Regions from separate parts of the Flavobacterium panici genome, predicted to be linked through region 2. Evidence: riboswitches for the same ligand, from Rfam matches in the RefSeq annotation. Region 2 holds a riboswitch; the other holds the start of a gene.
What was found. A riboswitch is a leader RNA that binds a small molecule or an ion and turns the genes downstream of it on or off. The one in region 2 is predicted to bind S-adenosylmethionine.
Positions count from the first base shown of each region.

Region 1: it holds a riboswitch for S-adenosylmethionine, as region 2 does, so the genes downstream of both, NLJ00_RS07900 (alpha/beta fold hydrolase) here and NLJ00_RS19890 (TlpA disulfide reductase family protein) in region 2, are expected to answer to the same signal.

Region 1 is NZ_CP100437.1:1,780,171-1,796,459, reverse strand. Features, by position in the region: gene cysD (sulfate adenylyltransferase subunit CysD) at 26-925, opposite strand; gene NLJ00_RS07940 (phosphoadenylyl-sulfate reductase) at 1,130-1,840, opposite strand; gene NLJ00_RS07935 (sulfite exporter TauE/SafE family protein) at 1,866-2,753, opposite strand; gene NLJ00_RS07930 (sulfite exporter TauE/SafE family protein) at 3,053-3,835, shown strand; gene NLJ00_RS07925 (RrF2 family transcriptional regulator) at 3,956-4,366, opposite strand; gene NLJ00_RS07920 (RDD family protein) at 4,501-5,001, opposite strand; gene NLJ00_RS07915 (trans-sulfuration enzyme family protein) at 5,185-6,357, opposite strand; gene NLJ00_RS07910 (OsmC family protein) at 6,477-6,908, opposite strand; gene thrA (bifunctional aspartate kinase/homoserine dehydrogenase I) at 7,117-9,531, opposite strand; gene NLJ00_RS07900 (alpha/beta fold hydrolase) at 9,533-10,516, opposite strand; SAM riboswitch class I at 10,595-10,703, opposite strand; gene NLJ00_RS07895 (hypothetical protein) at 10,893-11,093, opposite strand; gene NLJ00_RS07890 (homoserine dehydrogenase family protein) at 11,639-12,727, opposite strand; gene NLJ00_RS07885 (O-acetylhomoserine aminocarboxypropyltransferase/cysteine synthase family protein) at 12,964-14,268, opposite strand; gene NLJ00_RS07880 (hypothetical protein) at 14,358-14,546, opposite strand; gene NLJ00_RS07875 (TonB-dependent receptor plug domain-containing protein) at 15,137-16,289, opposite strand, start outside.
Region 2 is NZ_CP100437.1:4,705,476-4,721,764, forward strand. Features, by position in the region: gene NLJ00_RS19885 (aminotransferase class V-fold PLP-dependent enzyme) at 1-839, opposite strand, end outside; gene NLJ00_RS19890 (TlpA disulfide reductase family protein) at 1,039-2,028, opposite strand; SAM riboswitch class I at 2,309-2,409, opposite strand; gene NLJ00_RS19895 (NAD(P)H-dependent flavin oxidoreductase) at 2,720-3,805, opposite strand; gene NLJ00_RS19900 (nuclear transport factor 2 family protein) at 3,822-4,199, opposite strand; gene NLJ00_RS19905 (SDR family NAD(P)-dependent oxidoreductase) at 4,273-5,007, opposite strand; gene NLJ00_RS19910 (tautomerase family protein) at 5,012-5,230, opposite strand; gene NLJ00_RS19915 (YceI family protein) at 5,236-5,790, opposite strand; gene NLJ00_RS19920 (Crp/Fnr family transcriptional regulator) at 6,097-6,669, opposite strand; gene NLJ00_RS19925 (DoxX family protein) at 6,840-7,226, shown strand; gene NLJ00_RS19930 (oxidoreductase) at 7,521-8,399, shown strand; gene NLJ00_RS19935 (helix-turn-helix domain-containing protein) at 8,715-9,527, shown strand; gene NLJ00_RS19940 (LytR/AlgR family response regulator transcription factor) at 9,771-10,538, opposite strand; gene NLJ00_RS19945 (sensor histidine kinase) at 10,519-11,535, opposite strand; gene NLJ00_RS19950 (DUF1223 domain-containing protein) at 11,939-12,679, opposite strand; gene NLJ00_RS19955 (organic hydroperoxide resistance protein) at 12,799-13,209, opposite strand; gene NLJ00_RS19960 (alpha/beta fold hydrolase) at 13,365-14,366, opposite strand; gene NLJ00_RS19965 (cupin domain-containing protein) at 14,757-15,170, opposite strand; gene NLJ00_RS19970 (epoxide hydrolase family protein) at 15,433-16,289, opposite strand, start outside.

The DNA.
Region 1 (16,289 bases), 2.9 Mb from region 2:
ATTAACAATTCATAATTAACAATTATTAAAAGTATCCTTGTTGTTTTCTCTTTTCCATTGCAGCTTCAGAACGTTTGTCATCGATTCTGGCTCCTCTTTCAGAAATAGTTGATTCTCTGATTTCGCCAACAACTTCTTCGATTGTTGCTGCGTAAGATTCAACTGCTGCTGTACAACTCATATCTCCAACGGTTCTGAAACGAACAATTCGTTCTTCGATTTGTTCGTCTTCTTCCTGATACACAAAAGGAGAATGCGACCAGATTAAACCGTCTCTCAAAAAAACTTTTCTTTTATGTGAAAAATAGATTGATGGAATCTCGATGTGTTCCTTTTCGATATAACTCCAAACATCTAATTCTGTCCAGTTTGAAATTGGGAAAACACGAACGTTTTGTCCATTTTCAATTTTTCCATTCAAAATATCAAACAACTCAGGTCTTTGATTTTTTTCGTCCCATTGTCCGAAATCATCACGAACTGAGAAAATACGTTCTTTAGCTCTTGCTTTTTCTTCATCACGACGTGCACCGCCAATACAAGCATCAAACTTAAATTCTTCAATTGCATCTAAAAGTGTTGTTGTCTGCAAGCTGTTACGGCTTGAATATTTACCAGTTTCTTCAACCACTTTTCCTTCATCAATAGCATCCTGAACATTACGAACGATTAATTCCAAACCTAATTCTTCTACCAATTTATCTCTGAAAGCGATTGTTTCAGGGAAATTGTGTCCCGTATCAACGTGCAACAGAGGAAACGGAATCTTAGCAGGGAAAAATGCTTTTTGCGCCAAACGCACTAATGTAATAGAATCTTTTCCTCCTGAGAAAAGTAAAACCGGTTTGTCAAACTGTGAAATTACTTCTCTGAAAATGTATATCGCTTCACTCTCTAAAGCGTTTGTTTTTAATACTGAACTCATTGTTTTTTGTTTGATATTTTTTAGTTTCAAGTTTCAGGTTTTAAGTTACTCTAAAACTTTACACTATTTATTCTGTTTTCTATTCTTCCCCGGATTAAAATCCGGCGCTACAATATGGATCGTTCCTTCGGAACTTTAAATCTATATTCTTTATTCTATTCTCTATTTTCTTGTCTCTTGCTTCTTGCCTCTAAAAATCTAGACTTACTCTTTCTTAGCGCTATGCAAACCACACTCTTTATGGCTTGATTCCCACCACCATCTTCCGGCTCTGATATCTTCGCCTGGGAAAATTGCTCTTGTACACGGCGCGCAGCCAATACTTACGAAACCTTGTTTGTGTAAAGCATTTTGAGGAACATTGTTTTCTTGCAGATACGTTTCAACTTCTTCTAAAGTCCATTTTAATAATGGATTGAATTTTATAATTTCGAAGTTTCCGTCGTATTCAAACAAATGCAAATCTTGTCTATTTTCTGATTGTTCGGCTCTTAAACCTGTAATCCAAACTGAATTTCCTGCTAAAGCTTTTCTCAACGGAACTACTTTTCGAATAAAACAGCATTCTTTTCTGTTTTCTACCGAATCGTAAAAGCTATTCGGCCCTTTTTCTTTTAGAAGATTTTCTACCGCCGCAGCTTCTGGGAAATAAACTTCAATAGGTCTTTTATACTTTTTTAATGTTTTGTGAAAAACGTCGTAAGTTTCCTGAAATAATCTTCCCGTGTCTAAAGTAAAAACGGTAATATCAGTATTACTTTTTGCAATAAAATCTGTAATCACCTGATCTTCCTGTCCAAAAGAAGTGGAAAAAATTACTTTCCCCGGAAATTTTTCTGCTAAAAAAACTAAGGTTTGATCCAGCGAAAAATCTTTTGTTTCCTCTAATAATTCTTGTACAATAATCGCACTCATAATCTCTTTCTCCGTATCTAAAGAATTACAATAATTTAGATAATGTTTTTAAACTCAATAATATAATTAGAATCCCAACCGCAACCATCATTGGTTTTCTTTTGATTTTGTTTACCAAATATGCTGCTAATGGTGCTGAAATAACGCCTCCTAAAATTAATCCGATGATTACCTGCCAGCCGTGGATTCCTCCAAAAAGCATAAAAGTAATACCACTTGCAAATGAAATCGCAAACTCAGCTGCATTTACAGAACCAATTGTGTATCTCGGGTTTCTTCCTCTTCCTAATAATGTTGAAGTTACGATTGGTCCCCAGCCTCCGCCGCCAACCGAATCCATAAAACCTCCAAAAACAGCTAAAGCGCCTAATCTTTTCGTTTTCTTCTTTACAATTGTTTTTTTCAATGCTTTTCTAATAATAACAACTGCTAAAATAATCATGTAAACCGCAATAAATGGTTTAATAACATCCCCATTAATAACATCAGACAATAAATAAGCTCCTGTAATTGAACCTAAAACACCTGGAATTAATAAATGTTTTGTCAATTTTTTATTGATGTTTCCAAATCTATGATGTGAAAGTGCCGACGCTCCTGTTGTAAACATTTCAGATACGTGAACTGCCGTACTGCTTACAACCGGTGGAACTCCATAAGCCAATAAAAATGAAGTTGAAGTTGCTCCGTAGCCCATTCCTAAAGTTCCGTCAACTAATTGAGCGAAAACTCCAATGGCAAAAAACACTAAAAATTCTTCATTAAATCCTTCTACAAATCCATTCCACGAAAATTCAGTGTAATGATTGTATATTAATACAGTTAATAAACTTACTAGTAAAACAACAGGAATTCCAATCCATAGCTTTTCTTTAAAAGAATCGGCGGTATTTATTTTCAGTTCTCTTTCCATATTAAAATGATTCGATTTGTTTTCAAAGCCTATTACCCTATCGGGTTAATAGATTACTTTGCAAAAATACTATTTATTTCTAAAAATCAAAACAAATATTCTCGTTTTTTTAAACCTTTAACTTACTCTGGATCACGTTGAAACAAATAATTGAATTAATTTCACAAATAATGCGCTATAACATCATATTTAAACAATATATTCCTTTTAAATGTTTGGTTATATAAATATATCTTAATCTCTACAATTTCCATAGGATAATTATAAAAATGTCGTTATTTTAGCGACAAATTTTTTGTATGGATTTTCAAATAGGTCTTGTAATTGCAGGTTTAGTAGTAGGTTTTATTGTAGGATTGACCGGCGTTGGAGGCGGTTCTTTAATGACTCCAATTTTATTATTTTTTAATATTCCGCCAACAACCGCAGTGGGAACAGATTTGCTTTATGCCGCTTTTACTAAAGCCGGCGGTGTATTTGTACACAATAAAAAGGGAAATATAAACTGGAAAATTACCGGCTGGCTCACATTAGGAAGTGTTCCTGCTGCCTTAGTGACTTTATGGATATTAAATAGTATTAAAACAGATATTGAAACTATTAATCGTGTAATTAAATACAGTTTGGGCTGGGCTTTATTGTTCACCTCAATTGCTATTATATTTAAAAACAGAATTTTAAAGTTTTCTCAAAAACATGCCGGAGATAAATTTCACAGCGAAAGCCATACTCAAAATATGCTTACTGTAGGAATTGGAGTTTTACTGGGAGCTACTGTAACCTTAACTTCAATTGGAGCCGGCGCTTTAGGAACTGTAACTTTGTTTTTCCTTTATCCGCTTTTGCCAACTCCTCGTTTGGTAGGAACTGAAATTGCCCATGCTGTTCCGTTGACTTTAGTTGCAGGAATTGGCCACGCTTCTATGGGGAATTTAGATTTAGCGCTATTAGGACAATTATTATTGGGATCTCTTCCCGGAATTTACATAGGAAGTAGTTTAAGCGGAAAAGTACCGGATTTATTCCTTAGAAATGCTATCGCTGTAATGCTTTTCCTGGCAGGATATAAATTGATTTTTTAAAATATTTTTTTTAAAACCATATAAGTTATATAAGTTCATTTAATTTATCATCGTTTAAATGTAGACGCACTGCTGTGCGTCTCTACTAAAATGAACTTATATAACTTATATGGTTTAAACTTAAAAAGCGATATCTGCCAGAGAATTGCTTTCTAATATTTTAAGTGTATTATCTCTTACTTCTGTCATTAAACGTCGTGCTGCGCAGGTAGATTCATCATCACAGTCATCACATTTTTCGTAGAAATTATGACTTGCACACGGAAGCAATGCAATTGGCCCTTCAAGAATTCGGTATACTTTGGCCATACTGATATCTTTTGGATCTTTTATTAAATAATATCCGCCGCCTTTACCTTTTTTAGCTCCAAGAAATCCTGAATTCCTCAATAATAATAAAATACTTTCCAGAAATTTTATCGAAATATGTTCACTTTTTGCAATTTCAGCTATTTGTACAGGTTCGTTATTTTCTCGTCTGGCTAAATAGGTTAAAGCTTTAATTCCGTATTTTGTTTTCTTTGAAAGCATCTTTAAATTTTAGATTTCAGACTGTAAATTTTAGATTATTTTTAAAATTTACAAGCTTCATATTATTCTGCAACAAAAATAGGCTTTTTAAATGAGAAAAATAACAGATTGAGATTTATATTCTACTTATTCTATCAATTTAGTTCGGTGTTCCCTATTAAATTGAATTCGTGGAATAGTTTTACTTCTTTCTCCAAATCTTTTTTATTGACAACATAAGTATCAGTAATTGAATCATGCCAGCCTCTGCTTCCTAAAAAAGAAAAAACTTCAAAAGGAATTAGTCGGCATAATGATCTCTTAAAAATCGTTCCGAAAGAAGGTTTTTCGCCATTTTCATCTACCACAACAGTTCCCGTAACAAATTTCCCAAGTGATCTTCCAAAAAGACCTTCTGACAATGAATAATAAAAAACAGAAATAACAATAAAAACTAACTGTCCTTCAAAATCACTCAAATTACCAAGCCAGTACAAAAGATCATTCCAGCCCAAAAAATTTCCTAAAAAAGCAATCATTAAAGAAATAATAAAAATTAAAGCAAGGATTACAACTATATCTAAAATATAGTTTACAAATCGGCTTCCGCCGGATGCCAATAATTTTTCATCAAGAATGTAAGTAGAGTTACTCATGGTTTGGTCGTTTATTAAATTGATTATTATAGATTTAAATTATAACGAAAACAAAAATATATTTTTTACCCAAATAACCATCAAAAAAGAATGACGATTTTTAACAGTAATAAATTTACAGTCAAAAATCGTCATTATACGGTTTAGAAAATCTAATATCTAAAATCAGAAATCTAAAATTATTTAATCCAGCGCTTGCTTTAAATCAGCAATTACATCTGCTACTGTTTCTAAACCTACAGAAACACGAACCAAACCTTGTGTGATTCCAACAGCTAATTGATCTTCTTCAGATAATTTGCTGTGTGTTGTTGAGGCAGGATGTGTTACAATCGTTTTTACGTCACCAATATTTGCCGAAAGAGAACATAATTTAATTTTGTCCAAAAATTTTCTACCTGCTTCAAGACCGCCTTTAATTTCAATCGCAATAATGTTACCGCCTAAAAGCATTTGTTTTTTGGCAATTTCATATTTTGGATGTGATTTCAAGAACGGATATTTCACACTATTTACATTTGGATGACTTTCTAAAAATTCAGCCACTTTTAAAGCATTTTCACAATGCTTGTCTACACGAACTGCCAAAGTCTCTAAACTTTTTGACAAAACCCATGCATTAAATGGCGACATTGCCGGCCCAGTATTTCTTGAAAACAAATATATTTTACGAATTAACTCCGCTTCTCCAACTACAACTCCTCCTAAAACACGACCTTGTCCGTCTATTAATTTTGTTGCCGAATGAACTACCAAATGCGCACCATATTTAATAGGCTGTTGAATATATGGCGTTGCAAAACAGTTGTCAATTATTAAAATCAAATTATGCTTTTTCGCAATTTGACCTAACAATTCTAAATCAATTACATCTACACCAGGATTTGTTGGTGTTTCAGCGTATAGAATTTTAGTATTTGGTTTGATGAAACTTTCAATAGTTTCCGGTTTATTGATATCAAAATAAGAAGTTTCAATTTTCCATTTTGGAAAATACGTCATGAACAATGCATGAGTTGATCCAAAAACGCTTCCTGCAGAAACAATATGATCTCCAGAGTCTAACAATGCAGCAAAAGTAGAGTATATTGCAGCCATTCCGGTTGCAAAAGCATAACCAGCTTCGGCACCTTCCATTGCACAAACTTTGTCTACAAATTCTGTTGTATTTGGGTTGCTGAAACGAGAGTAAATATTTCGGACTTTTTCTTCTGTAAAAGAAGCTCTCATATCCTCTGCATCTTCAAATATAAAACTTGATGATAAATACAAAGGAGTTGAATGTTCCTGAAATTGTGTTTTTTCTAAATGTGTACGTATGGCTTTAGTTTCAAAACCAAATTCTTGTTCGTTCATTATGTTGTGTGTTTAAAAGATTTATTTCGCAGAGTTTCACAAAGTGATCACAGAGTTTCGCGAAATAGTCTTTCATTATTTAATACTTAGCCCAAAGAATTATCTAATTCTTAAATTGACTAATTTTCTAATTGAATGTTGTTTAAAACAACTTTGTAATTGATTGTTGCTGTTGGTTCTACAGTTTTAGCAACTGAGCAGTATTTCTCAAAAGAAAGCTGTGCGGCACGCTGTGCTTTTTCTGGATTGATATCGCCTTCTAAATAAAAAACCACATCGATTTCTTTAAAAGGTTTAGCTTCATCAATCTGTACGCGTGTTCCATCAACCTCAGCGTTAAAAGAAGTGATTTCCTGGCGCTGCTTTTTCAAAATCGAAATCATATCTATTGCACTACATCCTGCAACGCCCATTAATACCAACTCCATCGGACTTGCGCCTAAATCGCTTCCGCCGAATTCGGCTCTGCTGTCAACGTCAACTATATGTCCGCGTTCATTTTTAAGTTTAAAATGAAAAGCGTCATTTACTCTGTTCAAAGTTACTTTCATGTTATTTTTCTTTTTTTTTAATTCAATTTTCCGCAATCTTGTCATTTCGAGGAACGAGAAATCGCACCAGATTGTCGACAAAGATTGAGGGCATTTTGTTGTGGAGTTTCGTGTGCGATTTCTCGTTCCTCGAAATGACAAACTAAACTCAATTAGAACAAATCTTAAATCTAAACTCTAAAATCTGCAATCTAAATTCTAAAATCAATTACCCTTTATCAGATAATCTCAAAATATCTCCAAAAACTCCTCTTGCCGTTACCGCAGAGCCTGCACCAGCTCCCTGAATAACAATTGGACGATCTCCGTAAGATTCTGTGTAAATTTCGAAGAAAGAATCAGAACCTTTTAAACCACCAAGAGCAGTGTCTGAAGGAACAGAAACTAATTTTACTTCTAGATTTCCTTTATCATTTTGTAAATCACCAGACAATTCACCAATGTATCTTAATACATGATTTGGTTTTTGATCGGCTTTTATTTTCTCGTAAATTGGATCGAATTCTTTTAATTTCGTCAAGAAATCAGCAACATTTCCTTCACGTAAATGTTCCGGAATCAGGTTTTGAATGGAGATTTCTTCAAACTCATTTTGTAAATCTAATTCTCTCGCCAAAATCAATAATTTTCTTCCCACATCATTTCCGCATAAATCCTCACGCGGGTCTGGTTCTGTATATCCGTTATCAATCGCTTCTTTCAGAATTTCGCTGAACGGAACATCTTTTGCAGAGAAATTATTGAATAAATAACTCAACGTCCCTGAGAAAACTCCTTTAATTTTTGTGATATTTTCACCAGAAAGATGTAATAATTTAATCGTATCAATTAAAGGTAAACCTGCGCCAACATTGGTTTCATACAAATAATTCTTTTGGTTTTCTGCCAAAGCTTTTCTCAGTTCTTTATAAAAACCATACGTCAAAGTATTGGCCACTTTATTTGAAGAAATCAAGTCGAAACTGCTTTCTACAAGCGGAACATAATTTTCTACAAATGATGCACTTGCCGTATTATCAATCGCAATTAAGTTCTCTAAATGATACTCATTTGCATAAGCGATAATATCTTTGATTGTATACGGTTCGCCTTTAGTTTCAATGTCATTTTTCCAGCTTGAAGTTACGCCACTTTTATTTAAAAGAAGCTTTTTAGAATTCGCAATTGCGAAAACATTCAGCTTAATATCTTTACGTTTTTCAATTGAAGAAGCCGATTCTAAAATTTGATTGATCAACGTTCCTCCCACCAATCCGTGACCGAAAATCGCGATGTTGATTTTTTTAGAAACTCCAAAAATCTCTCCGTGAATAACATTTAAGGCTTTGTTTAGTTCTTCTTTCTTCACAACCAAACTCACGTTTTTCCCCGTAACAGTGTTGTTGAACAAAATTGGAACTATTTTATTTTTGATTAATGCAGTGTATGGTTTGTGGAACGTACTTAAATCCTGTCCAATAATCGAAATTACCGAAACATTATCCGTAACCGTAATTTGGTTTACATCTTTAGAATAAAAGTCGTTTTCAAACTCTTTTTCTAATTCCACCATTGCCAATGTTGCTTTTTCTTTTGCCACAACTAATCCGATTCCTCTTTCTGAAGAACCTTGCGAAATGATACTTACACTGATGTTGTGATCACCCATTACTTTAAAAATACGGGCATCAACGCCAGATTTTCCAAGTAATCCGCGTCCTTCAAGATTTACAAGAGAAACGTTTTCTAAAACAGAAAGTGTTTTAATTCCTTCTTTTTGAGAATTTGAAGTGATTAATGTTCCGTGGTTTTCGTGATTGAATGTGTTTAAAATACGAAGCGGAATATTTTTTTCTAATAAAGGAATTATCGTTTTGGCGTGCAGAATTGTTGCTCCAAAATTCGCTAATTCGTTTGCTTCATTAAACGATAAATATTCGATTTTTTTAGCATCAGCAACTAAATCCGGGTTTGCTGTGTAAATTCCGTCAACGTGTGTAAAGTTTTGAAGTTCTTCGGCATCCAGATAATTTGCGATTAACGAAGCGGTATAGTTACTTCCGTTTCTTCCTAAAGTTGTCGTGTCGTTGTTGTTGTTTGAACCAATGAAACCTGTAACGATATTTACTGTTTCACCGTTATGAAGTTTGAAATAGTTGATAACGTTTTTCTTTGAAAGTTGTTCCAAAGGCTGAGCGTCACCAAATTTAGAATCGGTTTTTAATAATTCTCTTGTGTCAACGAAATTGGCAGGAATTCCTTTTTCTACTAAAATTGAAGTCAATAATTTAGCCGAAAGCAATTCGCCTTTAGACAAAATCTGATCTTTGATTTTGTTGCTATAATCGCCAATTAAGCTTACTCCTTCGAATAATTTATCTAAAATATTAAATTCTTCAGATAAATCAACTTTCGGATAATCTGAAGTCTGGTATGCTTTAAAGCTTTCTAAAAGCGGTTTGTAGTTTCCGTTTTTGGCAGCAATTCTTAAAATATCTTCTAATTCATCTGTCGCATTTCCGCGTGCAGAAACAACCACGGCAATTTTTTCGCCTTGATTTACTTTATCAGAAATGATTGAAACTACTTTGTTAAGCCCTTCTCCGTTTGATAATGATTTACCACCAAATTTTAATATTTTCATTTTATTTTGCTATTGTTTCTGCCTTAAAAATATCGGCAAGTAAATGATCTAATTGTTTGTACTCGATTAAAAAAGCGTCATGTCCGTGAACGGAATCAATTTCGCTGTAAAAAACATTGTTTTTAAATTTCTTTAATTCATTGTAGGTTTCCAGATTTTCTTTTGGTGTAAAAAACAAATCTGAATTAATAGCCACGATATGAATCGCAGCGTTTGATTTGGATATTAACGTTTCGAAATCCTCACTATTTCGGGTAATATCTATAGTTTTAAGCAGCTGATTCATCAATTTGTATGATGCTAATTGATAGCGCTGCTGTAGTTTTTTTCCGTGATGTGCCAGCCAGCTTTCAATATTAAAAATCAAAAGATCCTGATTGATGGTGCGTTGGAATTTTTCTTTGAATGATTCCGGAGATCGATAACACAACATGGCGTGAATTCTGGCATCTTCAATTGGTTTTGAAGAATTGTTCAGAATTTGTTCTTGCAGAAAACAATTAGCAATCATCCAGTCGGTCGATTTCCAGTCGGTTGCAATTGGGATTAAATGTTCAGTAATGTTGGGTTCCAAAGCCAGGATCTCCCAGGCAATTCCACCGCCAACAGAACCGCCGATGATGGCAAATACCTGTTCAATACTTAAAGCTTTTAATCCTTTGATCAAAAGCTTAGCGATATCTCTGGTTGTAAAATCCTGATAATTTTCGATTATAAACGAATCGTTTCCGTTTCCGGGAACATTAAATGCCAAAACTGTATATTGATTGGTATCGATAGTTTTTGCTTCGCCTATTAAATCATTCCACCAGCCGTTTTCTCCGGTAACGTGAGCGTTTCCGGTTAAGGCGTGATTTACCAAAACAATTGGGGCAGTATACAGCGGTTTCCCGGAAAGTGTAAAACTTAACGGTAACGACGGATACAGCGCACCACTTTCGGTGATGAAATCTTGAATTATAATGGGACTTGGTATATTTTCCAATTTCAAATCTATTTATTATTGATTTGTATGTGGAAATATTAGAAAGAAAGTCTAGAGTTGAAACTAGAAAAATTCTTGTTGTTATCTTTCCACGTTTGGACGTGGTAGAATGCAGCACCTTCTTCGAATTAACGAAGGGTTGCTAAGGATTCATCGGGTCTAATCCCTCCTCCTTTCTTTATAACATTTCAATACGTTTTTGAACTTAACGGTGCAAATTAACTACTAATTTCTTAAACTAACAAATTTTAATGAAACTGATTACTCAATTTCTTAAACATAATTCAATCAGAAACTTTTGTACGCACAAAATTACCGAACATTATGCCCAGTAAAGTCATGCAGGTTTTAACCTATTTTATGGCTGCTTTTCAAGTTAGATGAAAAGGGTTTCATTTTCTTTTGAGTACATCAAAAACAATAATGAATTTGGTGCTTTTTTCTCCGCTTTTTTATCTGTTTCAGTTACACCGAAACTTGGATGGATTAATTCGTTTACAGGCGGCGGATTGTTTCTTTCAGCTTTTGCACTTCTGTACCCTGTAAGTTTTTTTCTTAAGTAAGTTATTGCGCTCATATTATTAAGTTTAAGTTAGTTATTTTTTAATCTTTATATTTCCTTTAATTCTTTGTTATGCTTGCCAAACGGAATAAAAAAACCCTTTTGGATTTTAATACCAAAAGGGTTTAAGTTTTTATAGAACTTATATATACTTTTAGTATCAACAGACGTGTACACAAATACGTGCGACATTAAACATCATGTTCATCTGTAGGGACTTATTCATTTGCGATTTGACAGTTATTTTTAAAAAATCTTGCATTTACTTTTCTTTAAAAAGCTTTTTTTAGATGTGATTAAGATCTCAAAAGCTATATTTATTTTAACAATTAATCAGCTGTTTTTAACAGTTCTTACTTGTCTTACAAATGTGCGAATATTTTTTCAATATTCCAAGTTATAAAACCCTATTTTTTCTTAAAAAACGTTAAAAAACAGCTTTTTATCGTTAAAAAACATCCTACAAAATTACAATTTGAACCAAACGAAGTATAATCTTACAAAAAATAACTTTACTTTTTAGTTTCAATCTGTCAAAGAACTACTAATATTACAACCACTTATAGCCAGACTGCTTCCTTATTTTTAATCTTTTCAGCTACTTTTAAAATATCTGTAATTAAACCTCTTGAAATGGCCTGTTTGCATGGCGACGCACTTTGTAGTACAATGGGTGTACTGGCATAAGATTGGGTATAAATTTCAAAAATAGAGTCGGAACCTTTTAATTGTCCAATGGCCGATGTAATAGGTTCTGAAACTAATTTTACTTCTAATGTATTTTTCTCGACATCAAATTCTCCTATATATCTTAAAACATGATTGTCTTTCTGGGTTATTTTGGCAATCTTAAACGATCGGTCAATGGCATCTTTATTAAGGATTCCGTTTTTCTCTAAATGTTCTTCTCCAATAAGAGGATTGATTTTAATATCTGAAAATTCGAATTCTTTGCCTATTTCACGGGTTAAAATCAACAGTTTTCTTGCGGTGTCATTTCCGGATAAATCCTCTTTAAAAGTAGAGCGCATTAATCCGAGAAGGCTTGCGTCTTTTAAAATAGATGAAAATGTGTTTTCTTCGGCAGAAAAACGATTAAAGACATAACTCAGATTATCTGAAAATACGCCTCTAATTTTGGTGATTTTTTCTCCTGAGAAATACAAATCCCTTAAAGTCTGCAAAACAGGAAAACCGGTATCGACTGAGGTTTCATACAAAAACTCTTTGTCATATTTTTTAAGATTTTCTCTCAATTGTTTATAAAGATCAATGGGCAGTGTATTTGCTTTTTTATTGACAGCAACAATATTAAATCCGTTTTCGATCAACGTATTATAATGACCAATAAGTTCATCACTTGCGGTTGCATCAACAGCGATTAGATTTTCGAACTCGTTTTCTTTTGCAAATTCGACAATATCCTGCACTCTAAAAGGAACAGCCAATTCTCTAAAATTGGTTTCCCACGCATATCCCACACCTTCTTTCTCGAAAAAGGCAACGGTAGAATTGGTAATTATTGGAAAGTGAAAATCGACGTTTTTACTTTGCAGAAAAAACTCCTGACTTTCTATAATCTGATTGATTAATGTACTTCCTATATTTCCTATTCCGAAAAGGATAATATTTATTTTAAGCTTTGACATAATTTTAATTTTTTAAAACATATCTGTAATTAGTAAACCATATAAGTAATATAAGTTCATTTAATTATCAACGTTTATAATTTTAGACGTTCCAATAAATTGGTGCGTCTCTACAATGAACTTATATACCTTATTATATGGTGAAACTTTTATCTTGATTTCTTTTTTCATAAAAAATCACCTCTAGCAGAACTCACGCTGCTAAAGGCAATTTTTCAAACAAAAAACAAAAAAACCTAATTTTTATTAATACTGTACTGTGACTGAGTTACGCTTTCAAAAACCAATTGTAAGTCGGCAATTAAATCCTCTACATCTTCTATTCCAACTGAAAGTCGGACTAAATCTTTTGAAACTCCTGTCGCCAATTGCTCTTCTTCTGACAATTGCTGATGCGTAGTACTCGCCGGGTGGATAATCAACGATTTTGTATCACCAATATTAGCCAGAAGTGAGAACAATTTTGTTTCGTCTACCACTTTTTTAGCAGCATCAAAACCTCCTTTTAGTCCAAAAGTGATCACGCCGCTTTGTCCTTCAGGAAGATATTGTTTTGCTAAATCATAATATTTGCTTGATTTTAAACCTGGGTAATTTACCCAAACCACCTCATCTTGTTTTTCTAACCATTCGGCCAGAACCAAAGCATTTTCGCTGTGTTTTTTAATTCGGATTGGTAAGGTTTCTAGTCCCTGAATAATCTGGAAAGCATTAAATGGACTTAAAGCTGCTCCAAAATCACGTAAACCTTCAATTCTTGCTTTTGCAATAAAGGCGGCATTTCCTAAAGCTTCGTGATATACTAATCCGTGATATCCTGCAGAAGGTTCTGTAAATTCAGGGAATTTTCCGTTAGACCAGTCAAAAGTTCCGGCATCGATGATCGCGCCGCCTAATGAAGTTCCGTTTCCGGCAATATATTTTGTTAAGGAGTGAATTACAATATCGGCACCATATTTAATTGGGTTTAATAAATAAGGTGTCGCAACTGTATTATCTACTATAAATGGCACTTTGAATGCTTTGGCTTCCGCCGAAATTCCTTTTAAATCTAATACATCCAGTTTTGGATTCCCCAGTGATTCTACAAAGAATGCTCTGGTATTTTCTTTTGCTGCTTTTGTGAAGTTTTCAGGCTTTGAAGGATCTACAAAAGTGGTTGTAATTCCTAATCGCGGTAATGTTACACTTAATAAGTTATACGTTCCGCCGTATAAACTATTTGACGCTACGATATGATCGCCGGTTCTTAGCAAAGTCAAAAAAGTTGTTGAAATTGCCGATGCTCCAGATGCTGTAACTACAGCTCCAATTCCGCCTTCGAGAGCTGCTAATCGTTGTTCTAAAACATCATTTGTTGGATTATTTAATCTGGTGTAGATAAAACCGGCTTCGGCAAGACCAAATAAATTAGCTGCATGATCTGCGTTATTAAATACGTATGATGATGTTTGGTAAATTGGCACTGCTCTTGTTCCAGAATTTTTAGTTACATCATGTCCTGCATGTAATGCGTTTGTTGCAAATTTTTGTGTACTCATGATTTCTTAGTTTTTTAAATATTGTTAATACTATATAAAGTGGTATTTGACTTTGAAATTGATTTTTGAAATTGAAATTGTCAATTGATTTACGCAAAAGGAAGTTCTCCTTCTATTTCAAGATCATACATTTGAAACAGTAATGATTTTTGGCTTTTTCTATCTTGCTCCGATTTTATTCTGACAACTTCTTTTGTGATCTCTTCTGATCTATTATTGTTTGTTTGAGAATCGTTTCTCAATAAATACTCTATGGCGATTGAATTTAGTGTTTTCATGATTTTAAAATTTTAAGTGTGGAAATGAAAAAAGCCCTTTCGGATGGCGACCAAAAGGGCTTATAGTTTAACTATAACAAAGATTTTATCTTTTTACTTTTGGCAACAGCAAGGTTGGATGCACATTTGCATCATACTACAACACATCATATTATTTCTTGCTATTGTTTTCATTTTAATTTAAAATTTAATTCTTTTTTAAACTCGACTAATTCGATAGAGTAAATGTAATATTTATTTATTTAACTGCCAAATAAAATTTTGATATTTAACGTTAAATTTTTGTAAGTCCCTAAAATGCTGGCTTTCTTTTTAAAAATTGACCACAGATTTTACAGATTAAACGAATTGGCACGGGTTTTCTTTTTTAATACCAACCCTATGTAATATAAAAACCATTTACATGGATTGAAAAGGTTAGCCACAGATTAAAAAGATTACATTGATTTTAAAAATCAGTGCTAATTCGTTTAATCCTTAAAATCTGTGGTCTATCTTATATTAATCCAATTTTGTCAAAGATTACATTGATTAAAAAAAATCAGTGCTAATCCGTTTAATCCGTAAAATCTGTGGCCTATTCTTTTTGCTTAGAATTTAAAGCTCAAACGCGCAAATCCAAATCTTCCGTTTAATCCAAATTGTGATACGGCTCTTGAATACGCAAACTGATTTGCATTTGTCAAGTCTGTACTTGGCGCCGGAGATAAAGTTGGAGTTGTATTTGTGAAAGCCGGAGTTGACGGATTATTTCTGTCCGGATAAACGTCTCCTATATTATTAAAACCAACAGTTGCTCTAAAATGTTCGTTGATTTGATATCCAAAAGATAAATCGGTAACCAGTTTTGCGCTGTATTCAGGATGCTCGTATACAGAAGCAAATCCATCTAAATTAACATCTGTTGCTCCAGGATCTGTTACTTTTCCGAAATAACTGTTTCTTAAATAAATATCCAGTTTTTTGATGCTAAAAGTGGTTGTTAAGTTCGCTTTCAATTTCGGAATTGCTTCTTCTAAATACACTCGGCTTGACTCAGGAAAAAATGAATATATATAAGGATCTCCACCTGCATTCACAATAGATTGCGGAATATGTAAATCTCCTACTCTTTTTGTTTCGTTATAACTTAAAGCAAAATCATTTCTGATCACAAAATCCTGAATTACGTCGTATTTTTGAGAAATTACGACATCAATTCCTTTTGTTTCAGAGTCGATTCCGTTTGTCCAGAACGAAGCTCTTTCTACACCTTTCAAATCAAAAGCTTGTTGAAACAATGTCAAGGCATCTTTTTGTGTTTGTGATGTTGCGGCATTTATCTGCGCATCTGTAGGTCTTGCATATTGTCCTGACAAGACAATTCTGTCGTTGATTCTTGTAAAATAAGCATCGGTTGCGATTGTAATATTAGCTTCCGGAATTTTAAAAGTAAATCCTGTGCTGATGCTTTTTGATTTCTCTGGTTTTAAATTTTCTACACCAATACTTTTTGCCGCCTGAGAATCGTTTGTAAAATATCCAACCTGATATGGAGATCCGTTAATGAACTGAGTTGAGCTTGCTTCAAAGTATTTTTGTTGTAAGGATGGCGCTCTAAAACCTGTTTGTCCAGAAATTCTCCAGTTGATATTATCATTTAGTTTTAAAAGAGAAGCTAGTTTAAAAGTAACCGTACTTCCAAAATCTGAATAGTTTTCATAACGCGCCGCTCCGTTTAAAAGCCAGTTTTCGGTTGCATTT
Region 2 (16,289 bases):
TTTACATTTCCGCCGCCCGGATTATCCGGAAATTCAGATTTGTATAATTTTTCATTAAAAACCAAAACGCCGCAAGTTCCTGGTCCGCCTAAGAATTTATGCGGAGAAAAGAAAATAGCATCTAATTGTTGTTCCGGATCTTTTGGGTGCATATCGATTTTGACATACGGTGCCGAAGCTGCAAAATCAACAAAACAAAGTCCGCCGTTTTGATGCATGATTTTGGCCAATTCGTGATAAGGCGTTATAATTCCTGTAACGTTGGAACAAGCCGTAAAAGAACCTATTTTTAAGCTTCTGTGAGCATATTTTTTAATTTCTTCCGAAAGAATTTTGGGGTCGACTAAATTATTTTCATCTGGAGGTAAAATCACAACATCGGCGTTGGTTTCATACCACGAAACCTGATTCGAATGATGTTCCATATGCGTTATAAAAACAACTGGTTTATCATTTTCATACTCTTTTCGCAAGCGCATAATGCGGTGTAATTTTGATAAAGCTGCCGTCATTCCGGTTCCTGTAGTCACCAAAACATCAGAAGCATTTGCGTTTACTGATTTCTTAATTATATCTCTCGCATATTGATAAGCGTGCGTTGAAGTCTTTCCTGTCTGACTAGAAAGTGAATGCGTATTGGCAATCATTGGACCAATTTTATGGAGCATAATATCCTCAATTGGAGCGTATAATCTTCCGCTGGCAACCCAATCTGCATAAAGCAGGTTCTGCTTTCCGTAAACGGATTTAAAGCGGTGATCTACTCCTATTGTATTTTCTCTAAATTTAGAGAAGTAACACTCCAACTCGATTGGTTCTGTTGTCTCAATAGCATTCATTTCCTTTATCATTTTAATTAACTAAATTTATTATTGATTGTTTTTTTAAAACACATAGGAACATAGTTTTTCTTTGTGGTAAAAGGCGTTTCACTTGTTTTAACTAATCCCGATAGCTATCGGGACTATGTGTGAAAATCTAGATTTTTTTAAATCTCTTATTTAGAATATAATCTATGTTTCTATGTGTTTAAAAAAATTAATTTGCCTGTCCTAAAAGTGATTTAAGTGTAGTCTGTAATTCTTCTCCGTGAAGGTTTTTCGCAACGATTATTCCTTTTGAATCCACTAAATAATTTCCGGGAATCGCTCTTACACCATATAATTTAGCAATGGCACTGTTCCAAAAAAGTAAATCAGAAACATGAGTCCATGTCAAATTATCATCCTGAATTCCTTTAATCCAGTTTTCTTTCTTTTTATCTAAAGAAACACCTACGATGTTAAATCCTTTGTCGTGATATTCTTTGTAAGCCGCCACGATATTTGGATTTTCTCTACGGCAAGGCCCGCACCATGACGCCCAAAAATCAACTAAAGTATATCCATTTAAGTTTTCTGAAAGACGAACTGGTTTACCTTGCGGATCATTAGCAGTAAAATCTGGGGCTTTTTTACCAACAGCTAATCCGTCTAAAACAGTAACCAGTTCTTTTAGTTCTTTCACGTAAGTGGTACTTTGCAGGCTTTTATCAAGCAAAGCAATGTTTTGAGTAATTTGTTCTGGCGTTAATCTATACGACCAGTTTCTGTATAAAACATAAGCCGAAACAATAGATTTAGGATTTTCTGTAATGAATTTACTGATTTCTACATCTTTTGATTTTTTATAGGCATCGAATAAATTCTGAGATTCAGAACCTTCAACTACAGAGCTTGTATAATATTTCTTTGGGCTTAATTTTACTGTAATAGGCGTTTTTTCAAGGAAAATATACAATGGAGAATCTTGTGTGTTTACGCTTAAACCGTATAATTCTGGTGTTTTAACTTTAGTCTTGAAACTAAAACTTCCGTCTTTTACTTTTACCGAATCAATTGTGGTAAACATTTTATTGTGGAATTTTTGCAAATACACATATTGAGCTACTGTATCGACAACAGTTCCTTTTAATTGTAAATTATTTTCTTGTGCCTGAGTTTGTGCAACTCCAAGAAATAAGGCAAAACATAATAGTATTTTTTTCATTTTATTTTGATTTTAAGGTGATGATATGATTTTTATTATCGTTTTAATATTGGGACAAAAGAATTCCTTTAAGCCAATTTATAAAGGCTTTTAGCAAATGATTTTTAAAAAGAAATGAGAGAGAATTTAATGCTTTCGCATTCGGAAACCAGCAAGACTATATTCTTCGAAGATTGAATTCAAAAGTTCGTCACTGTCGTGTAAAAAATGTAGTTTGGTTTTCATTTTAAAAAATAAATAATTTCAACAATGATGATCTTATTCAGATTTGCGACAATCTTTCTTATCTGTCCCGCAAGACGGGAAGGATTTAGCACCTTATTTGGTAACAGGTTGCTAAGACTTCATAGGGCCTACTCCCTCAGTCTTTCTGGATAAGTATCATTCAGAATTTTTCTGTGATACAAATATATATTAATTCTACCGAATTAGTAGTATTTAAATTTATTTTTTTTGAATTTTAATTGAAAAACATTTTATACAAAATACAAATAATTGATTTTCAAACAATTAAATCAGGGTATAATTTTTAATAATTCCTTGTTTTATAATGGAAATTCATACGTTTGATAGAATAAAATTGACTAATTCTGTTTTTTACTGTAGAAAAATCATAAAAAAACTCATTCCGTTTTTTGAAATGAGTTTGTATTGAAACAGAAATTACCGTACCGCTTGTCATTCCGAGGAACTATGACTTTAATCCATCAAAATACGCCGTAGTTTCTTCAATCAAAGAATGCATCAATTCTTTTGCTTTGGTATGTTTTAAGATTGGCGAAATTTGTCCTCCCCAAAATAATATCATATCCCATTTTTGCTGGTCGAGTGCAGCTTTTCTCAATGGAGAAATAAAAGTAGTCTGTAATGGAAAAGGCAGAATATTCGATTCTTTTCCAATTATATCTTTTGCAATTCGGCTTGTAATGCCTCGACCTAATCTTCCCGTGTATGCGCGTGAAAGCGTTGTATATTTTGCCGCATCAGAAAATAACATTTCTCTGTGAATTGGCAATGCATTCGATTCATCTACAGCTAAAAAAGCGGTTCCTATTTGGGCTGCGCTTGCGCCTAATGTTAAGGCTGCGGCAACTCCTTTTCCGTCGGCAATTCCTCCCGCTGCAATGATTGGCGTTTTTATTTTTTCTCGAATTAATTGCAGTAAAACAAAAGTTCCGGTTACAGATGCCTCGGCGTTGGTTAAAAAAGAAGGTCGGTGTCCGCCCGCTTCAAAACCCGAAGCAATAATCATATCAACTCCTTTACTTTCCAGAAAAATAGCTTCATCAAGAGTTGTAGCTACACCAACAGTAACAATTCCTAATTTTCGCAATTGTTCTAAAACATCATCTGAAGGAACACCAAACATAAAACTGAAAACCTTCGGTTTAACATCTAAAATAACTTGCAATTGGTTTTCGAATCTCGATTGAAACGGCGCTGGTTTTTCCGGTAACGGAATTCCAACTTCGTCATAATAGGGTTTAAAAAGTGCTTTTGTTTTTTCAAATTGCTCATCGGTTAAACCACCATCCGGAATGTCATGATCGGAAACCCAAAGATTAATGTTATATGGCTTATCTGTGGCTGCTTTTATTTGTTTATCAACTTCGTAAATTTCCTGTGGACTTAAAGTGTATGCGCCGTAACCGCCTAATCCGCCAAGATTTGAAACCGTCGCTGTTAATTCTACCGTTGATAAATTACCCCCAAAAGGGCCTTGCAAAATTGGATAGTCAATTCCTAACAGTTCCTTAGCTTTTGTATTGTACCACATAGCTTCAAAATTTTAGTTATTTATTGGTATCAGTCAACATTTTATTGACGATAAGCCATTTGCCATTAATCTTATGGAAAGATAAAAAATCCCTATAATTAAAGTCGTACATTTTAACATTTAATTCCGCTACAGAGATAGAATTTACAACACTTATATGCAGAATTTCACCTTTAAAAGGTTTGCCTGAATCCTTTGGACTTTGTCTGTTTTTAACGCCGTCTAAATACAAATCAACGGTTTTGAAATATGGCTGTCCTTTTATATCTCCGAAAAGTAATGTCCCGGGTTGAAAAATACTGCCAAGCAATAATTCATCACCTTCATAAATGCCTTTAAAATAAAAGTTTTCTATTGCATCGGTAATAGCCTGAATTTCTATTTGATTTTCCATTTTACTAGTATTTTGAGCTTTTATGCCCTGAAAACTCCAGAGCATAAAAGCAGTTAATAATATAGTTTTCACCTTAATTTAAATTGTGTCCTGCACCTTTTCCGCCATCAACATTTATGATTGATCCGGTAATAAAATTGCTTTTAGCAACTGTGTAGACCATTTCAGAAACATCGTCGATCTCACCTACTCTGTTTAATAAATGCAAACCAGCACTTTGATCTGCGTTATCTCCGTGCATTGGCGTACGAATTACACCCGGCGCAACGGTATTGAAACGAATGTTTTGTTTCCCGAATTCTGCCGCTAACTGAATCGTTAAGGCATGAATTGCTCCTTTACTTGCAATTGGAGCCGAAGCAGGCCATCCGCCTAAACCATGATTTACAAGAGGAGTTCCGATATTGATTACAACCCCGCCTTGTTGTTTCAGCATTTGCGGAAGCACAGATTGTGTAGTGAAATAAGTTCCTTTTAGATTGGTTTTCAAAAATGTATCTAAATATGCTTCATCCACTTCTAAAAATGGTTTGCTGGCAAAGATTCCTGCATTGTTAACCAATACATCTACAGAACCAAATTTTTCTAAAGCAATTTTAACCAATTGTTCTCCTGTTTTTTTATCGCTTACATCTCCGGCAAACATCGCCAGATTTTCGCCTGCACCAAATTCATCGAAAGTTTTTTCTAATGAAGATGCTGTAACGGAGTTTATAACCACATTATCGCCTCTGTCTAAAAAATATTTGGCGATTCCTTTTCCAATACCAGAAGCTGCTCCGGTAACGATTATTGTTTGTTTTTTCATGATGTTATTTTTTATCGGCTGTAATGCCTTTTTCTCTTAATACTGATACTTGTTCTCCTGCGTAACCCCAATCGTCTAATTCAATTTCCTGAATCACAACGTGAGTTAAATGCGGATCTTTATTTAATACTTCTGTAATCAGGTTGGTAATGCCGCTGATTAATTCTTGTTTTTGCCCGCGTGTTACTCCTTCGCGGGTCAATTCGATTTTTACGTAAGGCATGATAATTAGTTTTTAGATTGTCCTGTAAAAACAGCTTCGGCAGTGATATTAAAATCTAGCTCAAAGTCGTTGTAAATTAATGTGTCTCCCAAATCTTTGAAGAAATTTCCTGAACGGAATTTGATATCGTATTTGGTACGATCGATTATTAATTTACCTCCAAGTGAAAGGGTATTGTTGTCATTGTTTACTTGTGCTTCAAACCCAACAAGATGTGTAATATCTTTTATAGTCAGGTTTCCTTCAAGATGATACGTTGTGCTTGATATTTCTTTTACGTTTAAAATATCTAATGTCGCTGTTGGGAATTTTTCGATTGAGAAAAAATCATCAGATGCAAGGTGTCCTGCAAATTGAGTGTTCGTTGCCGGATCTGTTACATCCAGAATTTTAATAGAAGTGGTGTCGATAACAACATTTCCTCCTTTTATTTTTCCATCATTAAAGATGAAATTACCATTTTTGATACCAATTGTACCATTATGTGCACCAGTAACCTTTCTACCAGTCCATTCTACGCTGCTGTTTGAGCTTACGATTTCAAAATTTATTGTTTCCATTTTTTGTTGTATTTAAAAGTACAGTACAAAGGAACGGCGACTATGGAAATCGGTTACGTGATGTAGATCACATTCTTATTTTGGAGGTTCAAAGGTGCAAAGGGACAAAGAGACAAAGGTTTTTATATTGATATCGAATTTAAAATATAGCCAGCGGTTTCAACCGCTGGAACGCAAAGTATTGCCATAATCAAGATCCCTGTGGTTGAAACCACAGGCAATATTTTTATAGCGATAAAAAATCTGCGAGAAACAAAATCTACGCAAAACAAAAAAATAACCCGTAAAATCCGTGGGCTACAAAAACTAAGAATTATAAAGTCGGCTAAGGGTTTCTCTCGAAACTCCTAAATAAGCCGCAATTAAATGCTTTGGAACTAAATTGTATAATTGAGGATATAAAGCCAAAAGTTCTTCGTAACGAATTTTGACATTATTATTCATAAAAGATAAAAGTCTTTTTTGAGAAGCGATGTATCCTTTGTTCGTTCTCCAACGGAAGAAATGTTCCACCTGATGAAATTCGGCACAGAGTTTTTCACGGTCGGTGTTAGAAAGGCAAAGCACTTCGGCATCTGTAATGCAATCAACATTTATAGCGGCGGGAGTTTGGTTGTAAAGTGCATTATAATCAGATGTCCACCAGGTTGGCATCGCAAACTGCAGAATGTACATTTTGATTTCATCATTTATATAAAAAGCTTTCAGACAACCCGAAATCACAAAATACTCACAATCGACTTTATCGCCTGCGCTGATAATCGTTTGCCCTTTTTTAAAAGATAAGGATTTGAAATGCGAAAAGAAATAATCAAACTCTTCCTCTGTCAGCGAAACTGTTTTGGCGATATGTTCTTTTAAAAGTGTTTTGGCTTCCATTTTAAATGGTGACTATTGGGTTTGAAAATCTTTTGTAAAGTTATAAAATCAAATGAACTTATTGATTGTCTATTTCGGATTTGAATTTGTCCGTTTCACCAAAATATGAATATGAAATCGATTGCCGTTGCCGCAAATTTGTCCTGTTTAACAACTTAAAATTTAAAATCATGAATGCAAAAACAACAAAAATTATTTATTGGACAGGAATTATTTTAACTTCTTTATGGTTTGGTGCCAGCGGATTTTTTGAACTTACAACCAACAAATTGGTTTGGGAAATTACACAACTATTAGGTTATCCGGCTCATTTTATTTACATCCTTGGTGTAATGAAAGTTTCAGGCGTCATCACATTATTAATTCCGAATAAATTATTACGATTAAAAGAATGGGTATTTGCGGGAGTATTTTTTGACATTATTTTCGCTTTCTTTTCAAAATTGGTTGTATTAGGTTTTCCTGCAACTATTGATGCAATTATTGCTTTTGTTATGGTAAGTGTTACTTATATAATGTTTAGAAGATTATACAGTGTAACTTATACTGCACGTTAATTTTTTTTGCCACAAAGACACAAAGGCACTAACTTTTATTTCATGCAGATTAAGCAGATTGGACAGATTATTAAAAAAATATCTGCCCACATCTGCTTAAATCATTTTAAAATCTGCGTGAAATAAAAAAATCCATTAATCCTTTTAATCTGTGGCAAAAATAAAACTTAGCGCCTTTGTGTCTTCGCGGCAAAACACCCTTGAGCCTTAAAACAAATAAATTTGAGCTTTTCAACAAAATAACAACCTTCATTCCCGCCGTAAATTTGTAATGAACTTAAAAACACAATTACAATGAACAAAATATGGTTTATTACAGGAAGCTCTCGAGGATTAGGACGTAATCTTACTGAAGCAGTTTTAGAAAGCGGAGACAAAGTAGCAGCAACTGCACGAGACATTAATCAGTTAAATGATTTAAAAGAAAAATTTCAGGATCAGATTCTGCCTTTAAAATTAGATGTTACCAATTATGATGAAGTTCATGAGGCCGTAAATAAAGCTGTTGAGCATTTCGGAAGAATCGACGTATTGGTTAACAACGCCGGATTCGGAATTATTGGTGCTGCAGAAGCGTATACAAGTGAACAAGTTAGAAGTCAGTTAGAAACTAATTTATACGCGCCAATTGAAATTACACGTGCCGTTCTGCCTTTTATGCGTAAACAAGGTTCTGGCCGAATTTTACAAATCAGTTCTGTTGGCGGACGTGTTGGGAATCCGGGTTTAACAATGTATCAGGCTGCGAAATTTGGTTTAGGCGGATTTACTGAGGCTTTGGCCAAAGAAGTTGCTCCGCTTGGAATTTTGGTTACGAGCGTTGAACCAGGCGGATTCCGCACGGATTGGGCAGGCGCATCGATGACGTATGCCGAAGATATTGAAGGCTATGAAATGGTGAAACAACGTACCGATTTCTTTAAAGGTGGAAATTTTGTTCCGGTTGGAGATCCTGAAAAAGCGGCTAAAGTGATGGTTGATCTGGCTTCAGATCCAAATCCGCCTGTACATCTTGTTTTGGGAAGTGAAGCAATTGGAATTTTACAAAATGCTGATAAAAACAGAACGGAAGAAATGGAGAAATGGATGAATGTAAGTTTGTCTACAGATCATGAAGATTCTGGAAGTTTTTTTGATTCAGCTCAGGGAAAATGGTATACTGGTAAGAAATAAGCATTATCAATGGTTAATGCATAATTTTTTAAACACATAGGAACATAGTTTTTCTTTGTCTATAAAGGCGTTTCACTTGTTTTGAACAAACATAGTTTGATACTCTCTCGCAGATTTTGCAGATTACACAGATTAAATAAAAAAAAATCTGCTTGATCTGCTAAATCTGCGGGAAACATTATTTTAAGTTTTTTGTTTAAAACACAAAACTATGTGTGAAAATCTAGATTTTTTCAAACATCTTTTATTTAGAATATAATCTATGTTTCTATGTGTTTAAAATAATCCCAACTTTAATTTTTATAAATTTGTGATATGAACGATTCAAAAATAAATCAGAAAACCTCGCCCATTGCGTATTCCTGCTATTACACACAAAATCGTGAAGGCGAGCAATTTGCTGCACAACATGTTTTGAGTTTTCAGATTTCGGGAATTCTGACTTTAAATAACGGGAATAAAGAATATGTTTTTAACCCAGGCGATTTTAGATTTATCCGAAGAAATCAGCTCATAAAATTCATCAAACAACCTGATCCCAATACCGCTTTTCAGTCTATTTCTATTTATTTGAATCAGGAAGCACTTCGTGATTATTCGATACAATACAATCAAAAAACAAGTTTGATTAAAAGCCCGGAAACTGAAATGGTTTTGCAGTTAAAAGAAGTTCCGTTATTGAAAAGCTTTATGAATTCGCTGATTCCGTATATCAACGAAGACCAGCTTATTACCGAAGATCTTCAGACGTTAAAAGTAAATGAAGCCATTACGATTTTACTGCAATGCCATCCTGAATTAAAAGATATTTTATTCGACTTTAACGAACCCGGAAAAATTGATTTGGAAGCATTTATGAAAAAGAATTTTCATTTTAATGTTCAATTAGATCGTTTTGCTTATTTAACGGGAAGAAGTCTGGCAACTTTTAAAAGAGATTTCCAGCGTATTTTTGATCTTTCCCCAAGTCGTTGGCTCATTCAGAAAAGATTACAGGAAGCGTATTATCAAATTAAAGAAAAAGGAAAAACACCTTCGGAAGTTTATTTAGAAGTAGGTTTTGAGGATTTATCGCATTTTTCGTTTGCTTTTAAGAAACAGTTTGGGTTACCGCCTTCTAAGGTTTAGTTTTTTTTAGTCGCAGTATTCAGTCGCAGTTTACAGTTTGCAGTCTCTGTTTGCAGTCTCTGTTTGCAGGATTCAGATTATGCAGTTTGTCATTTCGAGGAACGAGAAATAGCACGCGAAACTCGCCAAAGATTGGAGAATTACTGTGTGGAATATCTAGTGCGATTTCTCGTTCCTCGAAATGACAAACTGTGTCTATAAAACTGTGATTGAATAACGCAACTGAAAACTGAGACTGTAAACTTATCTATTCTCCAGCCAGCTTAAAAATGCCGTTGCTTTCTCTTTCCCAACCAATAATTTTTCTTCTGTTGGAATGGTAAGTTTAAGAATCAGCTTTCTTGAGAAATAATGTTCTGCTTCTCTTATCGCTGAAAAGTTTACCAAATATTGTCTGTTGATTCTGAAGAACTGAATGGCTGATAAAAGCTTATGAACTTCATCGAGAGATTGTGTAATTTGATATTCGGTTTTATCAAAAGTTACTATTGTTGGTGTTTCATTTTTAATGTAGAAAAAAGCGATATTCTCTGTTTGAATCGTTTGGTATTTATTGTTTTTGAAAACCAAAAAACTGCTTTTGCCTTTATTTTCTCCCGTTCTTGTTAAAAGATAATCGAAATCGGGCATCATTTTTTTATTTCTTTGGAAGAAGTTTTTCAGTTCGCCTGCTTTTTTAATAGCTTGCGAAATACTTTCTCTTGAAAAAGGTTTTAAGACATAATCGATTCCGTTTGATTTGAAAGCGTCGATGGCGTAATCATCAAAAGCGGTGCAGAAAATTACGGGTGACAAAACCTCTACATTTTTGAAAATTTCAAAGCTCAAACCATCCGCAAGCTGAATATCCATAAAAATCAAATCGGGCTGATCGTTCTCTAAAAGATAACTCACAGCTCCGTCAATACTTTGAATATACGACAAAATTTGAGCATCGGGTCTGATACTCAAAATTAGCTGACCAAGTGCTTTGGCCGTTTTTATTTCATCTTCAATTATTACGATAGTCATAAATCAGTGGTATTTTTACTTTAAAAAGGGTTTCGGTTTTATCAATTTCAATTTCTTTGTTAACCAAATGCAGAAAACGCTGATTGATATTGTTCAGTCCTACTCCGGTTGACAAAGTTCCTCGTTTCAGCTGAATTGGATTTTCAATTACCAGAAAATCATTTTCGGTATATAATTTAATTTTCAAAGGTTTATCAAGCGAAACAACATTGTGTTTGATACAATTCTCGATCAATAATTGCAATGAAAAAGGAGGAATCGCACAATCGTATTGCTTTTCATCGATTTCTTTTATCACTTCAAATCCATCTTCAAAACGGGCTTTGAGCAGATATACATACGAATCTAAAATTTGTAATTCTTCTTTTAACGGAATCAAATCCATTTTTCTACTTTCGAGAGTAAATCGGTAAAAATCAGATAATTTAAGGATAAAATCAGAACTCTGCGGATCCTGCATATCGACCATCGATTTTAAAGTATTCAAACTGTTAAACAAAAAATGCGGATTTACCTGTTGTTTCAATAATTCGTACTGCGCCCCTAAATGTACGGCTTTGGTACGCTCCAGTTCTACTCCCATTTGCTGGGTTTGGTAATTCTGAAAAAGTAAATGCAGAAACATATAGACAATCAAATTGATCAAAATACCACGAAGTTCAAACATGATTGGCGCATCCATTTTTGAAACCTGAAAAAGTTCCTGATGTGCAATTACCAGAATCACCATCAGCAAAATTCCCAAAACAACACTTAGTAAAAGTTTCCAGTTAAACAGGCTTTTATTCGTACGCTGCGATGAAAATTTAGGCAGACTATAAATGTTGTAATACCAAATAAAAAGGGAAAAAAGCAGTGTAATTGAAGAGTTTATGATGATGTCTCCAGGCGTAGAATCGGCATCAAATAATTTTGGAATTGAAGCCAGAATTGCAAGTGCAATTGAGCTTCCCCAAATAATTTTGAGCGAAACCTGAAAACGTTTTGATTTTTCCATAATTGTATCCGTTTTTTATCCTGTTTGTCAAAGATAGTTTTATTTTGAAAAAAGATTTTATGCAGATTTAAAAAGTCAGCCCAAAGTATTGTCATTTCGACGAAGGAGAAATCTCCACGAGAAGCTCTACAAAGATTGGCGACATTCTGTATGGAGTTACTTGCGAAGATTTCTCCTTCGTCGAAATGACAAATATGACGGAGTGTTTTTTTAATCTCGCAAAGTCGCAGAGGCGCAAAATTTTTATTCGCAAATTGTTTGGGAATAGAATCTGCAAAATCTGCCTAAATCTGTCAAATCTTCGTGAAATATATTTTTAATTCTCCCGCAGATTTAGCTGATTTTGCAGATAAGAAAGGAAAAAAAATCTGCTAATCTGCTAAATCTGCAAGAAGCAAAAAAATCAAGCTCGTTTTACTTCTAAAATTGCCCCTGAATTCATATCCTGAACAAACCCAATAATCTCAAAATCCTGTGTATTATAATTTTTAGGAAGATGAACCGATGCTGTTCCTTTTTTAACTTTGTTTAAATCTACCCATTGCAGATTACGAACAATTTGATAATGTGATAAAACTCTATGGGCATTCTCCCCTCTTTTTACATTGCTTTTCGCTTCTTTTTGAACTACAGCAATTAATAAACGGCTGTTTTTTGAAGTTCCTTCCACATTATAATTTACAACAATAGCATTCGCATTTTGACTGGCTTCTAAGCTTAAATTCGTCGAAGCTGGTTTTGAAAGTGCCGATTTAATTCCGTTTCGTAAACTTGTTTCCTGAGAACCTACATAATCAATTTTTCCGTTAATTATTACCTGCGGAGTATAGATTGGATCTTTCTCCATATATTTTGCATAATCGTATTGCCTTTTGGTATAATCGGCATTGCTGAAGATGTCTTTCCATCCTTGTTTGTCCCAATAATCAACATGATAAGAAAGCACGTAAACATTTTTATCTTTTAATTCATTTTGAATTTTTCCCAGTAATTCATCTGCTGGCGGGCAGCTCGAACAGCCTTCGGAAGTATATAATTCTAAAAGGGCAAAACCTTTTTTATCGGGATTGCTTTGGCTGAAAATGGTGTTTCCGGTTAAGAAAAACAGCATTGTAAAAGCACTTATTATTTTTATCTTTTTCATGATTCCTATTTATTTCCTGCAAGGTTTAAAAACCTTGTAGGTATATTTTTTTATTTAGAAAGTCTAATAATTTAAACCTACAAGGTTTTAAAAACCTTGCAGGTTAAGCAACTTAGAAATTAAAGAATATTAATCTCAACGTTTATATTTCCTCTTGTTGCTTTTGAGTAAGGACAAGTTTGGTGTGCCTGAGCCGCTAAAGCTTCCGCAGTTTCACGACCAATACCCGGAAGGCTGATGTTTAAACGTGCTTGTAAAGAATATTCTCCTTCAGTTACACATAAATCTACTTCTGCATCTACTGCAGTTTCTGCCGGAAGTCTAACTCCCAATTTCGAAGCTGCGATTCCTAATGCTCCAATAAAACATGCCGACCATCCTGCAGCAAATAACTGCTCCGGATTTGTTCCCGGACGCGATGTTCCCGGTGAACTTAATTTGATAATCAATTGTTCATCTGAACTTTGAGAAGCTCCTTCTCTACCACCTATTGTGTGTGTTTTTCCTGTGTATAATACTTGTGTGTTCATAATAATTTTAGATTTTAGATTGTTGATTTTAGATTGTTGATTTTAGATTATTTCTAATTTTAGATTTTAGATTTTAGAGTTTAGATTATTTGATTTTTGATATTGTCATTGACATTGAATTGGAATTTGGAATTTGGAATTTTAAAAATTATAATTTATTTCATCCCGTCTACATCAATTATCGCTTGAGCAAATGATTTCGGGTCTTCTTGCGGAACATTGTGTCCTATTCCTTTTAGAATTCTGTGGGCGTATTTTCCGGTGAATTTGTTTGCGTATGCTTTTCCATCTGCGAAAGCGCCGTCAAAATCACTTCCTATTGTAATGGTTGGTACTTTAATTTCCGGTCTTGCTGCAAGGCGTTTTTCTAAACTGTCGTATTTAGATTCTCCTGCTTCAAGCGATTGTCTCCATCTGTAATTATGAATTACAATTGCAACGTGATCCGGATTGTCAAAAGATTGTGCTGTTTGATCGTAAGTAGCTTTGTCGAAATTCCATAACGGAGAAGCGATCTGCCAAATTTGTTTGTTGAATTCATATGTATTTTGGCTGTAGCCTAATTTTCCTCTTTCAGTTGCGAAATAATATTGGTACCACCATCCTAATTCGGCTTTTGGAGGCAATGGTTTTAAGTTAGCTTCTAAATTCACTACTAAATAACCACTTACTGAAACCAGACCTTTTACACGTTCCGGCCAAAGTGCTGCCATAACCACTGCTGTTCTTGCTCCCCAATCGAATCCTCCAACTACGGCTTTGTCGATTTTTAAAGCATCCATAAAAGCGATAATATCAGTTGCTAATGCTGCTTGTTGTCCGTTTCTAAAAGTATCTTTAGAAAGGAAAGTTGTTGTTCCAGAGCCTCTTAAATAAGGTGTAAATACATGATATCCTTTTGAAACTAAAATTGGCACTACTTCATTGTAACTGTGAATATCGTAAGGCCATCCGTGAAGTAAGATTACCGGAGTTCCGTTTGAAGGACCAGCTTCAGTATATCCTACGTTTAATAATCCGGCGTTGATTTGTTTTAAAGTTCCTAGCGAACCATCTTGTTTTTCTGTTTGTGCAATTGCTGCTGCGTTTGCTAAAAGAAAGGCAATTAAAAGAACTGCGTTTGTAATACTGTTTTTGATTTTTACTATCTTTTTCATAATTATTATTTTTTTTGATTAGTTGATTATCAGTTAATTTCTTCGTCAAAGGTATCTCGACAATCCTCGTTTTAAAAGGAGAAAAAAGCCGAAGTGGACAAAGTAAAAGGTGAAATGGACAAGGGTCAAGTTGTGAAATGTGAGTAGTTTAGCCGTAAAACTCTATATTCTTATATTTTTTTAGCCACAGATTAAAGGATTAAAATGATTTTTCTCTCGCAGATTCTGCAGATTTAGCAGACTATTTTTTATTCGTTTCAAATTATTTAATCAAATCTGCTCAATCTCCAAAATCTGCGAGAAACAAATACTTTGTGAAACTTTGTGTATCCTTAGCGTGCTTTGCGGTTAAACTAATTCGCATTTCAACTTGAAACTTTAAACCTGAAACTATTTTTTCATAACCAAAACCGGTTTTCCTTTTTCAACTATATAAGTTGCCAATTCTGATGCTTTTACATTTGTATTATTTTTAGCGGAATGAACAACTCCAGCTGGGATAAAAAGTACTTCTCCGGCTTTTAAGGTTACGGGTGCCTGCCCTTCTACTTCATATTCAAGTGAACCTTCTAATACATAAATGATTTCTTCACCCGGATGAGAATGTTTTCCGAAAGCGGTATGTCCGTCGAAATCTATTTTGGCTTGAACGGTTTCTCTTCCCGGAATGCTTAAATCGTGTTTTTGTAAATCAGTACGTTTTATTCCGGTTTGTGCTGCGATTTGATTCGGAATCAAAAAGGCGATTATTCCTAAAATGATAATGGCGATTATTACCCAAGTTTTTTGTTTTTTAGTTTCCATGATTTTATTTTTTTAATAGTTAGTTTTTTAACAGTTGATTTTTTAAACACATAGGAACATAGATTTGCTTTGTCTAGAAAGGCGTTTCACTTGTTTGAACAAACATAGTTTGCTGGGTGTTTCACGCAGATTTTAAAAAGATTTAAGCAGATAAACGCAGATTTTTTATTCAATTTAATCTGCTAAAATCTGCTAAATCTGCGTGAAACTTTTTTAGCATATAAAAACCTATGTCTCTATGTGTTTAAATAAATTATTTAGATTATTTTCTCAATGATTTAAAAGCAGCACGAAGTTCAACTGAAAACAATTGCGGTTCTTCCCAAGAAGCGAAGTGTCCGCCTTTGTTTACTTCTTTAAAATAAATTAAGTTTTTGTATGCTTTTTCAGCCCATGTTTTTGGTGCTTGGTAAATTTCTCCAGGGAAAACAGTTATCGCAACCGGAATCTTGATTTCAGCAGTTCTTTGTTCTACCGCATTGAAGTTGTTATTGTTATTTTCCCAATATAAATTAGCAGATGAATTGGCAGTATTCGTAAACCAGTAAAGCGAAATATCATCCAGCATTTCATCTTTAGTCAATGATTTTTCGGCATTTCCACCGCTGTAGGTCCAATCGTTGAATTTATCTAAGAAAAATGAAGCCAAACCAACAGGAGAATCTGTAAGTCCGTAACCTAAAGTCTGCGGACGAGTCACCATCATTCCGGCATAACCACCGCCTTTTGTGTATAATTTATTCAGAGAATTAAAAGCTGCATTTTCTTTAACCGATAATCCTTTTGGTGCAGGATCTCCGTCTTTAAGCGCTTTGGCAACATCCGCAGGAACTGTTGCAGGCATATTTACGTGAATTCCCAATAAACCTTCCGGAGCTTGACGCGCCATCGCATCGGCAATTACAGAACCCCAGTCACCACCTTGTGAAACATACTGTTTGTAACCCAAACGTTTCATTAAAACATCCCACGCGTTTCCAATTTTCTCTGGTCCCCAGCCTGTTCCTTTTGGCTTTTCAGAAAAACCATAACCCGGCATTGAAGGAATAACCAAATCAAATGCATCTTCGGCTTTTCCGCCATACGCTGTTGGATCTGTCAATGGACCAATTACTTTTA